Regions from separate parts of the Pseudoalteromonas sp. CO342X genome, predicted to be linked through region 2. Evidence: predicted binding sites of a transcription regulator. Region 2 holds the regulator's gene; the other holds the start of a gene.
The links. The regulator sigma-54, encoded in region 2, starts transcription at its own class of promoters, with help from an activator protein. The targets are predictions, from matches to a motif close to GTTGGCACGNNNNTNGNNT.

Region 1: the regulator sigma-54 is predicted to act here: its motif matches at 1,886-1,904, upstream of EXT47_RS11245 (LPP20 family lipoprotein).

What each region holds. Positions count from the first base shown of each region.
Region 1 covers NZ_SGPH01000020.1:227,301-232,851, reverse strand. The annotation lists gene EXT47_RS11260 (FlgO family outer membrane protein) at 1-116, shown strand, start outside; tRNA gene EXT47_RS11255 (tRNA-Arg) at 449-523, shown strand; gene EXT47_RS11250 (flagellar assembly protein T N-terminal domain-containing protein) at 634-1,830, opposite strand; gene EXT47_RS11245 (LPP20 family lipoprotein) at 2,036-2,512, shown strand; gene flgN (flagellar protein FlgN) at 2,587-3,015, opposite strand; gene flgM (flagellar biosynthesis anti-sigma factor FlgM) at 3,008-3,331, opposite strand; gene flgA (flagellar basal body P-ring formation chaperone FlgA) at 3,404-4,111, opposite strand; gene EXT47_RS11225 (chemotaxis protein CheV) at 4,252-5,184, shown strand; gene EXT47_RS11220 (protein-glutamate O-methyltransferase CheR) at 5,200-5,551, shown strand, end outside.
Region 2 covers NZ_SGPH01000035.1:259,711-265,261, forward strand. The annotation lists gene kdsC (3-deoxy-manno-octulosonate-8-phosphatase KdsC) at 1-94, shown strand, start outside; gene lptC (LPS export ABC transporter periplasmic protein LptC) at 91-645, shown strand; gene lptA (lipopolysaccharide transport periplasmic protein LptA) at 635-1,177, shown strand; gene lptB (LPS export ABC transporter ATP-binding protein) at 1,177-1,902, shown strand; gene EXT47_RS16600 (RNA polymerase factor sigma-54) at 1,949-3,448, shown strand; gene hpf (ribosome hibernation promoting factor) at 3,478-3,765, shown strand; gene ptsN (PTS IIA-like nitrogen regulatory protein PtsN) at 3,767-4,225, shown strand; gene rapZ (RNase adapter RapZ) at 4,218-5,084, shown strand; gene EXT47_RS16620 (HPr family phosphocarrier protein) at 5,085-5,354, shown strand.

The sequences.
Region 1 (5,551 bases), on a different contig from region 2:
GAGGCGTGGAGGTAAATGCAAGATTGTTAGAGTTTAACACTAACTTAGTGATCGCAAGCACGGTGGTGACCATCCCGTATTTTATCCTTGATGATCAGGCAACCGCTTCAAGGTAGTACTTCAAATAGCGTTTTTTAAAAGAAATACCGTTTAGGTTTTATTAAACGAAGAACTATCCTACTTCTTATTCACACCTCAAGCGAAGTAACTGATAGCGCAGTAGTGGGTCTTAACTGCTGCGTATTCACCTACTGAACCACCTCATTTATTACCGCGAATAAATTGACTATTAATCTTTAAAAGTTCATTAAGATCAGTATACTAAAGCGAAGTCACTGAGATGCAGTACAACAGAGAATCGACAACTCCAGACTTTCATGGGTATTAAGTACCGCAGATCCCGCTAGTGAAGGTCAAAAAAGGCGATTGTTATCTGACTTTAGAGATTGTCCCCATAGTTTAATGGATAAAACAAGGCCCTCCTAAGGCTTAGATGTAGGTTCGATTCCTACTGGGGACGCCATTGGTATCATTTTTGCGTGGAATGACCAAAGTAAATGGGTGATGGAAGCATGATGCAGAGGGTGTAAAGTCATCGAAAATCTTGCCTTTTGCTACAGGAAGGCTCAGCACTTACAGTTCAAACTCATTTTCATTTTCTATTTGAATTTCAACCAAATCATTAATTTGTACATTGTGAAGTGGGCGATTGCTGATATTTACTGCAATGGCGTTTTGCGCATTCACTTGGATCACTTGCAGTTTATTGATGGTTTTAATTTGATGCATAAACACTTTACCATCGACATTAGTCAGCGGATTGCTATGCGCTACGTTAAGGATCTGGCCATTCTCTAAGCCATGCATACGGCCTAAATTAATTACGACTTGTTCATCATCGATATGTAGGATTTTGCCATTGGTTGGTAAGCAGGCGACCGCTGCGTTTAAATCAGTTGCGATTTGTGTCAGCGTGGTTTGGATCTCATCAGCATAATCTGTCTGCCAAAAGCGCTCACTGTACACATCGATTAATCTGGTTTTCTTAAACGGCCATACGCCTTGAGTGGCATATTGTTTTTGCCACACCCTTTCATGAGAAAGTGCATCAAACAGCGCAAAGTCTACCTTGAAGCTTCTTAAGTATTTATCGCTTTGCCAAAATGCGAGGTCACTATTAAGTTTATCGACACTAGCAATATCAGTAATTTGACTCAGTAGTACAAATTGGCTGTTGGTATTTGCTGTAATGGTCTCGATTAGCTGCTCATTATAATCAAAACGTTGACTGAAAAAGCGGCTAACATCTATGGTCTGTGCAAAATAGGGAACGGGTTCTAAGCTCGACTTTTGTTCGGTCATTGTTTGATATAGGCGCTCGCTCACGGCTTTATTTATGTCAAAAATTTGACCTAAAGTTGCTTGATGTTTATTTTTTAGCTGGCTTTGTGTGACTGCAACCTGTTTATTGTAAGCACTGGTTGGGCACTGAGTACTTTGTGGGGTAATATCGATATGCAATGTTACTTGCCATGAGTCACCGACTTTTGCTTCAGCAATCACGTTGGCGCTCTGGATTTCAGCATTTGAGCGGATCTTAAGTTGATCTTGGGTGAGCACACCATCGGTGACGGTTTGTACACTACTCACAGAAGCACCAGAAAACAGCAATGCTTGTGTGATGGCGTCGTTTACGGCCTTTCTTTTGGCTTTTTGATGATCGCCATTTTTAACGTCAGCCATGCCGGTCACTTCAAACCATTCGGCATAAGCTGGATTAGTTAAGGTGATGCACAACAGTGATAGACTGATCGTGAATTGCTTTTTCATGTTTAAATGCCCAGATCAAAAACTACTCTTTAACTCAGCAATACCTGTGCCAAATTTTGGCAAGGTTCGTGCATAATCATAGATCATGAAAGTTAATTTTTATTTATTGCCAATACTCGATGAAACCACAACAACCCTTGCGAGACCACGATGCTGGGGAAGTGTTAAATTTTGATTGGTATTTATTGTAGCGGAGTGTGGTGAAATGCGTATCACTAATTCTATCAGTGCAGTTGTTATGGTTTGTTCGCTAGCGGGACTCAGTGGCTGTTCAAGCCTCGTTGACAAGCACATTGAATATGAAACGGTGCAACCGGAAACCTTTCCTGTTTTACGGGCAGTGGGGTACGCGCCTTTGAGTGCTCAGCCGGGTAAAACTGCGGGTGAGAAGCAGCTGATGGCCATTAAAGTCTCAAAATTAGAAGCCTATCGAGAATTGGCTGAGCAACTGTATGGCCAGAATTTGACATCCACTATTACGGTAAAAGGTGCTATTGCCCAAAACGACGGCCTTAAGAGCCAAGTAAATGGACTCGTACGAGGAGCTAAGGTGCTGAAAAGTTACGCTGTTGGTGATACTTACGCTACGGAATTAGAGCTTGATATGAAACGCGTTTATGATTTGTATATTACTCAAGTCAAGCCGCAGAAAATTAAGAAGATATCTTACAGCTTTAAGTAAGCACCCATCGCATGTTGCTTACTTAATGCGCTTCACTTCGGTTGTTCTTCAAAACTAAAATATGGCTGGCGTGGCTACGCCTTTAGATTACGTACTAACTCACTGTCGCTACTTTTCACACTACCATCCTGACCATATGTAATCGAAGTTGGTGCGCCAATTAAGATCCCTTTTAGTTCACGTGTGCTTACATTGGCCTGATGAGCCGTTTTAGCATTGATTTCATTTTTGGTTTGGCACTCACTGAGTAATGCTCGCACTTTAGCGACGAGCGGGGCTACTTCATTGTGTTCAAAGACGTGAGACTCAGTTTTTGACAATTCATTGTCGAGCTTTTGCAGTTTTGAAATGAGAGTTAGCTTTTCACGAGCGATTTCTTTTAAATTGTCGCCACGTCGGGACGCAAGCTCGTCAAGCTCACGCGCTAGAAGCTGGGTCATCGCTTCTAGCGTCGAGATTTGTTCTGAAAGTTTGTGGTGGCAAAGCCGAACCAAATCATCCATATATTTCGAACTCAAATGCAGCTATGTTTTTGGCGAGTTTTTCCGCGTCAACTTGATACTTGCCTTCTGCTATCGCTTTTTTCAGTTCTTCGACTTTCTTGTCGTCAAAGCCTGATGATTGCTGCGCTTTTTCGTTGACTGTTTTCAGCTGTTGCGCTTGTGGAGTCAGACTGACTGAATCCGCCGCTGCTTTCGGTGTAGCTGGTGATTTAACTGATGCGCTATTGGCATCATTTCTTTGCAATTCAGCTTTCTGTTGCTTAACATTATTAGCAACGGATGTAGACTGATTCTGACCGTTAACTTGATTAACCATGATTGTAGACCCAATAAAATTATACTCTCAGCCTTGTTATCGGCGTTTAGTAGTATTACTTTAGCAAATTTTTTATAAATTCACCTCTACTGTTTCCACTTCTATTACTCTAGCACGTAAGGTTTTGCCAGAGCGAGAGTTTTTAATATTAATAAGTTCACCACGGTTGCCATCTTGCTGTGCTTCTCCTTGAGTTTTGATCACGAGTCCACCTGATTTAGCAATAATCGTCACAGTATCGCCTTTGCAGACCATGCAAATATGGGCTTGGGTAAAGGCTTGGCCCTCTCTTATATTACGTTTGCTGCGACTGCCTATTAGTATTGACTTATCTTCTATATAAGAAACTCTGCGAAAACGTTTTGGCTGATACTCTATTTTTACATCTTCATCTTGAATAACACGGCCTTTTTCTAACATGGTTGCACTAACTAATATGGGGAAGAGGTGATCGATACGTACGTGGACGTATTGAGTCCAGCTGAGGGTATCGTTGCATCTAATTTGAACTGTCACTTGAGTATCAAAAGGTGGAGCCATCGCTGTACTATATTGCAATGGCGATTGACAATCCCGTGCTGGAATTCTTGAATCAAGTGGTATAGCAGTCAGTGACAGCTGACTATCGGGATCTTGCTCTACATTCGGTTCAACAAATTCTATTGCGTTTTGTTCTAAAGTTTTGTTGTCATATTGCTGACAATAACCATAGTCAACGCCTATAAAATAAGCGAACAAACAAAAAAACTGAATGTAATGGGTTTTTTTTAACAAACTCATGATGTTTCGACTATGCTTATGGGGTGAAACAAGGTATAAAGATTCTGCTTTAATAACTGCACCTAATCAAGGGTGGTAAACCATATCAGAGTCGAAGCAAAGATCGTTCCGATTAGCGGTTTATACAGTAGGAGATTGAAATGGCAGGTATTTTAGACTCGGTTAACCAACGTACACAGCTGGTTGGACAAAACCGTCTCGAGCTATTACTTTTTCGACTTCAAGGTCGACAGCGCTTCGGCATTAATGTTTTCAAAGTCCGAGAAGTGCTTCAATGTCCAGCATTGACAAGCATGCCCAAGTCAAACCCGCTTATCCGAGGGGTTGCTCATATTCGAGGCCAAACTATATCCGTAATTGATATGTCACTTGCGGTAGGTGGACCTCCTATTCAAGATATTCGTAACTGTTTTATTGTGATTGCAGAATACAACCGTTCAGTTCAAGGTTTTCTAGTCAGTGCAGTAGAACGCATTGTGAATATGAACTGGGAAAAAATAATGCCCCCGCCATCTGGGGCTGGTCGTTATTCCTATTTGACAGCGGTTACAGAAATTGAAAACGAGCTAGTTGAAATATTAGACGTAGAAAAGATCCTCAATGAAATTTGCCCAATCAACACAGAAGTCAGTGCTGACATTGTATCTGATGGTGAAATGCAAAAAGATTTAGGCGAACGTATTGTCTTTATCGCTGATGACTCCGCAGTTGCTCGTAATCAGGTCAAACGCGCATTGGAGCCATTAGGTGTTCAGACTGAACTTGCGAAGAACGGCAAAGAAGCACTCATTAGGCTTCGTGAAATTGCGGAAATGGACTGTCAAAATAATGTCACTGAGCGAGTAGGGCTATTAATTTCTGACGTTGAAATGCCAGAAATGGATGGTTATACGCTAACGGCTGAAATAAAAGCTGATCCAAAATTAGCGCCATTGCATGTGATACTCCATACTTCACTGAGTGGTGTATTTAATCAGGCCATGATTGAGAAAGTTGGCGCTGATGATTTTATTGCTAAGTTTAACCCAGATGAATTAGCTTCAGCGGTTAAAAAATGGGTTCATTGTGATTAAAGCTGGTGGTAGCACTTGGAAAATAAGCATTTAGAGCAAAAAGAGTACGACCAATTTAGAACCTTTTTGGAGCAACAGTGCGGTATTGTACTGGGTGATAATAAATTGTACTTGGTCAAAAGCCGACTCGCTCCTCTGATGGCTCGCTTTGGTGTGGAAACACTTTCGTCCTTAGTAGCTAAAACACTCAGTCCCCATGAGCGGCAATTGCGTGCCGCTGTGGTGGACGCGATGACAACGAATGAAACACTTTGGTTTAGGGATACTTATCCGTTCGAGCTAATTAAATCGAAAATCTTACCAGAGTTTAAAGACTTGAGACGTCCAGTTAAGATTTGGTCGGCGGCAAGTTCATCAGGACAAGAGC
Region 2 (5,551 bases):
GATGCCTGGTGGTTTTGGTGCCGTGAGAGAACTGACTGATCTTCTAATGCTCAGCCAAAATCACTTATTGACTTCCAAAGGATCAAGTACATGACCGTATTACGTGTCATCTTACTCATTGTTTTCGCTTCTCTAATGGTATGGATGTGGTCGCCCATGTTTAATCCATCAGAGGCGGACTCAGCAAAAGAAGATGAACCGTTAGCTAAGCCCGATTATGTTGCAACCACGCTTCAGCAAACGACCTATAGTGAAAATGGCTTATTAAACTATCAGGTAACTGCTGATAAGATGGAGTTGTATCAAGATCTTGGCTTTAGTCACTTTGAAAAGCCTATTTTCACCTTATATAACGGTGAGCAGAATTGGCAAATAAGTGCATTAGAAGCAACACTGTACGAAAACAATACCTTGATATTAGAAGGCAATGTGCTGGCAAAGAATTTAACGCCTAACGCCATGATCACCGATATCAATGCCGATAATGTAAGAGTTGAAATTAAGCAAAAATTGATGAAATCGGAACACCCTGTCGTTATCACAGGTCCTAGTCTTAGGATCACGGGTAAAGGGCTGCATGCAGATCTACAAAAGCAAGTGATCGAACTCATCAACCACACAAAGACAATTTATTATGACCAGTAAAATCATTAACAAACTAATTTTCATCGGCTTGCTTGCAAGTTCTACTTTAGCAATTGCTGCAGAACAAAATGAAGTCATTATTGATGCTGGCCGTCAGCAAGCTCAACTGCAAAGCAACATCGGTATTTTTGAACAGAATGTTGTTATTATTCATGGCAACAGAAAAATAAATGCCGATCGCCTAGAAGTCCACCGCCGCGCGGAGCTTGGTACTAACAAGCAACTGCTTGTTGCTACTGGCAGCCCAGCTATTTTCAGTGAACGTCAACCTGATGGTAATTTGCTAGAAGCCAAAGCAAACGAAATTCGTTACGACGTTGCGAAAGGCACCTTAGTCATTTCTGGCGATGCGGAAATCAATCAAACTGGGCAAAAAATCAATGCGCAAGTCATCACCTATGACATTGAAAAGCAATTGATCAGTGCTGAGCGCTCAGACCAAGAAGATTCTCGGGTAAGAACCATCCTTGTTCCTGTTGATGACAAAAAAGACGCAAAAGATAAAAAAGCGCAGGAAGAAGGTAACAATTAATGAGCGAGCTCAAAGCAACTGGTCTAGCAAAGAGTTATAAAGGTCGTCAGGTCGTCAAAAATGTTGGTTTAAGTGTTCAGGCTGGCAGCATTGTAGGCTTATTAGGACCAAATGGAGCGGGTAAAACCACTACGTTCTACATGATTGTAGGGTTAGTACCAAGCGACAAAGGTTTTATTCAGATTGATGATGAAGATATCACTTTGCTACCAATGCACAGCCGCGCGCGACTTGGTATTGGCTATCTACCACAAGAGTCTTCAATCTTTAGAAAACTCACGGTCTATCAAAATTTGATGGCGATTTTAGAAACTCGAAAAGACTTATCTAAAGTTGAGAGAGAAGCTGAACTAAACGAGTTACTGGACGAATTTAATATTCAACACATTCGTGACTCACAGGGCATGGCATTGTCGGGAGGCGAAAGAAGACGCGTAGAGATTGCTCGCGCTTTAGCCGCTAATCCTAAGTTTATCCTGTTAGATGAACCTTTTGCTGGTGTTGATCCTATTTCGGTGTTAGATATAAAGACAATCATAGAGCACCTAAAAAACCGCGGTATCGGTGTGCTAATCACCGATCATAACGTTAGAGAAACACTGGACGTATGTGAAAAAGCCTACATCGTTTCACATGGTGAGTTAATCGCTGCAGGCACGCCAGAACATGTTTTGGCAGATCAAACCGTAAGAGATGTCTACCTAGGCGAACAATTCAAGCTATAGTTAAGACGTAGTATTAATAACTGTTAAAAAGGATTGTTAGAGATACATGAGGCAATCATTACAGCTGCGCATGGGGCAGCAACTTACAATGACTCCACAACTGCAACAAGCCATTCGCTTGCTGCAGCTTAGTACATTGGATCTGCAACAAGAAATACAAGAAGCATTAGACAGCAATCCATTGTTGGAAGTGGAAGAAGGTGATAATACTGACGGCGAAAACGCTGACCAACACAGCCAAGAAAAGAGCAGTGCTGACGACAATCAAGATTCAAGCGATGAAGCGCAGGTTAGTGACTATGAAATAGACTCAGATACCGCCATGAGCAAAGACACTGTCAGTGATGACCTTGCCATGGATGTCACTTGGGACGAATATATGAGTGCAGCACCCGCTGCAAGCTCAGGCCCACTTCCCGATGACGATAATGTTTATCAAGGGGAAACCTCTGAATCTCTCCACGACTATCTCATGTGGCAACTTGAGCTGACACCATTTAGTCCAACAGATAGAGCGATTGCGATTGCGATTATTGAAGCGGTCGACCTGTCAGGCATTTTAACACTGTCTTGCGAAGACATTTTAGAAAGCATTAATGATGAGAGTAGCGAAGAGCCTATTGAGCTGGATGAAGTCGAAGCCGTGCTCAAACGTATTCAGCTTTTCGATCCTGTCGGTATCGCAGCGCGCAGTTTACAAGAATGCTTGTGTATTCAGCTAAATCAATTCGCCCCAGATACACCATGGATTGCCGAAACGAAAATGATCCTGACAGAGCATATCGACTTGCTTGCCAGCCGTGACTATCGAACTTTGGCAAAGAAAACGCGCCTTAAAGAAGCCGATCTCAAAGAGGTCATGACGTTAATTCATAGCCTTAACCCAAAACCAGCGGCAAGCATTATTCATGAAGAGCCTGAATATGTGATCCCTGACGTATCAGTGAAAAAAGTAAAAGGTCGCTGGGTCGTAGAGCTAAATCCTGATGCTATGCCTAAAATAAGAGTAAACGACCATTACGCTGCGATGTCTAGAACGGCAAAATCCAGTACGGATAGTCAGTTTATTCGCTCACATTTACAAGAAGCAAAGTGGTTTATTAAAAGCTTAGAAAGCCGAAATGATACTTTATTAAAAGTTACCAATTGCATTGTGCAACAACAACAGGCATTCTTTGAACATGGCCCCGAAGCAATGCGCCCTATGGTGCTAAATGATGTTGCTGAAATGGTTGAGATGCATGAGTCCACAATTTCCCGTGTGACAACACAAAAATACATGCATACACCTCGGGGAATATTTGAGCTGAAGTATTTCTTCTCTAGCCATGTAAGTACAGAAAATGGAGGTGAGTGCTCCTCTACAGCAATTAGAGCACTTATCAAAAAGCTGATAGCTGCAGAAAATACCGCGAAGCCATTGAGTGACAGCAAAATTGCAGATATCTTAGCTGAGCAAGGAATTAAGGTAGCGAGACGCACGATTGCAAAATATCGTGAATCCCTAGCCATTCCACCGTCAAATCAGCGTAAAAGCTTGATATAAGACGTAAAACCCAAGAAGGAAAAATGCTTATGCAACTAAATCTAACTGGTCGCCATGTAGAAATTACTGACTCATTAAGAGACTATGTCACCAACAAGTTTGCGAAGCTAGAAAGGCACTTTGATCATATCAATAACGTGCATGTGATCCTTGATGTCGAGAAGCTAGTACAAAAAGCAGAAGCAACATTACACGTAAACGGCGGCGAGCTATTTGCATCAACAGAGCATCAAGATATGTATGCCGCAATTGATGGCCTTATCGACAAGCTAGATCGTCAAGTTATTAAACACAAAGAGAAGCTCACTCGACACTAAGATGAAATTAAGTGAATTAGTGAACAAGGACTGCAGTAAAGCTGCGGTCCTTTTTAATAGCAAAAAACGTATTTTAGAATACATCAGCGAACTGGCTCATAGCCAAATTCCAAATACCAGTCAGCATGCTATCTTGGACGCCTTAATGGCGCGAGAGAAATTAGGCAGCACAGGGATCGGTAAAGGCATTGCCATTCCCCATGGTCGACTTGAAGGTTTGGATAAAATCCTTGCAATGGTGCTTGTCAGCGAGCAAGGGATCCAGTTTGAAGCCATAGATAAGCAGCCTGTCGATATTTTTGTCGCGTTCATCGTACCCGAAGGTGATAATCAACAGCACCTGAAGACCTTAGCGGCGATTGCTGATACACTCAAAGACAAGTCTTTTTGCAAAATGCTTAGGCAAGCAAAAAGTGACGATGAGTTATATGCAGTGATCCAAGGTGAACTTGATGAGTGATGAAGAAAAAGGACTCGAGCTTATCATTATCAGTGGCCGCTCAGGCTCTGGTAAATCTGTAGCGCTTCGAGTATTGGAAGACTTAGGCTACTATTGTGTAGATAACATTCCGGTCAATTTGCTGCCGTCTTTAGTCCGCAGCGTTTCGGACAATTATAATAAAATAGCAGTCAGTATTGATGTCAGAAACTTACCTAAAGAACAGGACGAGTTTAATGACATTCTTGAATACTTACCAGGCTTTGCCAAACCTACCCTGTTTTATTTAGACAGTGACGATCAAACCCTGATAAAACGCTTCTCAGAAACACGCCGTTTGCACCCTCTTTCACTGCATAATCTTCCACTAGATGTTGCAATAAAGAAAGAACGGGAATTGTTAGACGTATTGATCACTCGCGCCGATTTTCTCATTGATACTACAGGCCTGAGCGTTCATCAACTTGCAGAAGATATCCGCGAAAAAATCTTAGGTAAAAAAGACAAACAACTCATTATTACCTTTGAATCTTTCGGCTTTAAACACGGTATCCCAAAACAAGCGGATTACGTTTTTGATGCGCGCTTTTTGCCCAACCCACATTGGGAGCCTGAGCTTAAGCCGCTAACTGGCCTAGATCAGCCAGTCAAAGACTATTTGTCGAGTCACAGCATCGTGCAAAAGTTTACTTGGCAGATCCAAACCTTTGTACAAACTTGGTTACCACACTTAGAGCGTAACAATCGCAGTTATCTAACGATTGCAATAGGATGTACAGGTGGGCAACATCGCTCGGTATATTTAGCGCAAACCATTGGTGAGCGTTTTGCTAAAACCCATCCCAACGTCAAAATTCGCCACCGTGAGCAAGAGGGTTAAATGCTAGAAGATACGTTTTTAATCCAGAACAAGCTTGGTCTGCACGCTAGAGCAGCGACGGTTCTTGCACAATTAGCAACCCAATTTGATGCCGAAGTGACCTTATATCAAGGAGACAAAAGTGCAGCTGCTGACAGCGTACTAGCGCTGTTGTTACTTGAAAGCAGCCAAGGGAAAGAAGTCCGAGTGGTTTGTGAAGGTCCTGATGCTCAGTATGCACTAGACGCCATTGGCGGACTAATAGAAAATAAATTTAATGAATCCGAGTAACTTGGGCTACTAGCACCAAAATAGCACTAAGGTCTGATTCATTTAGTCCGTGCTAATCTCCCCCTCCGTAACCAGACTGGTCTAATACCAATTAGTCTTAATACTTACTCAATTTGAAGGAGCAAACCTGACGCTAACTGTGTTAAAAATTTCTCATTTAGAACAACTAAATAGCAAAATTTTCGCCGTGTTATCAA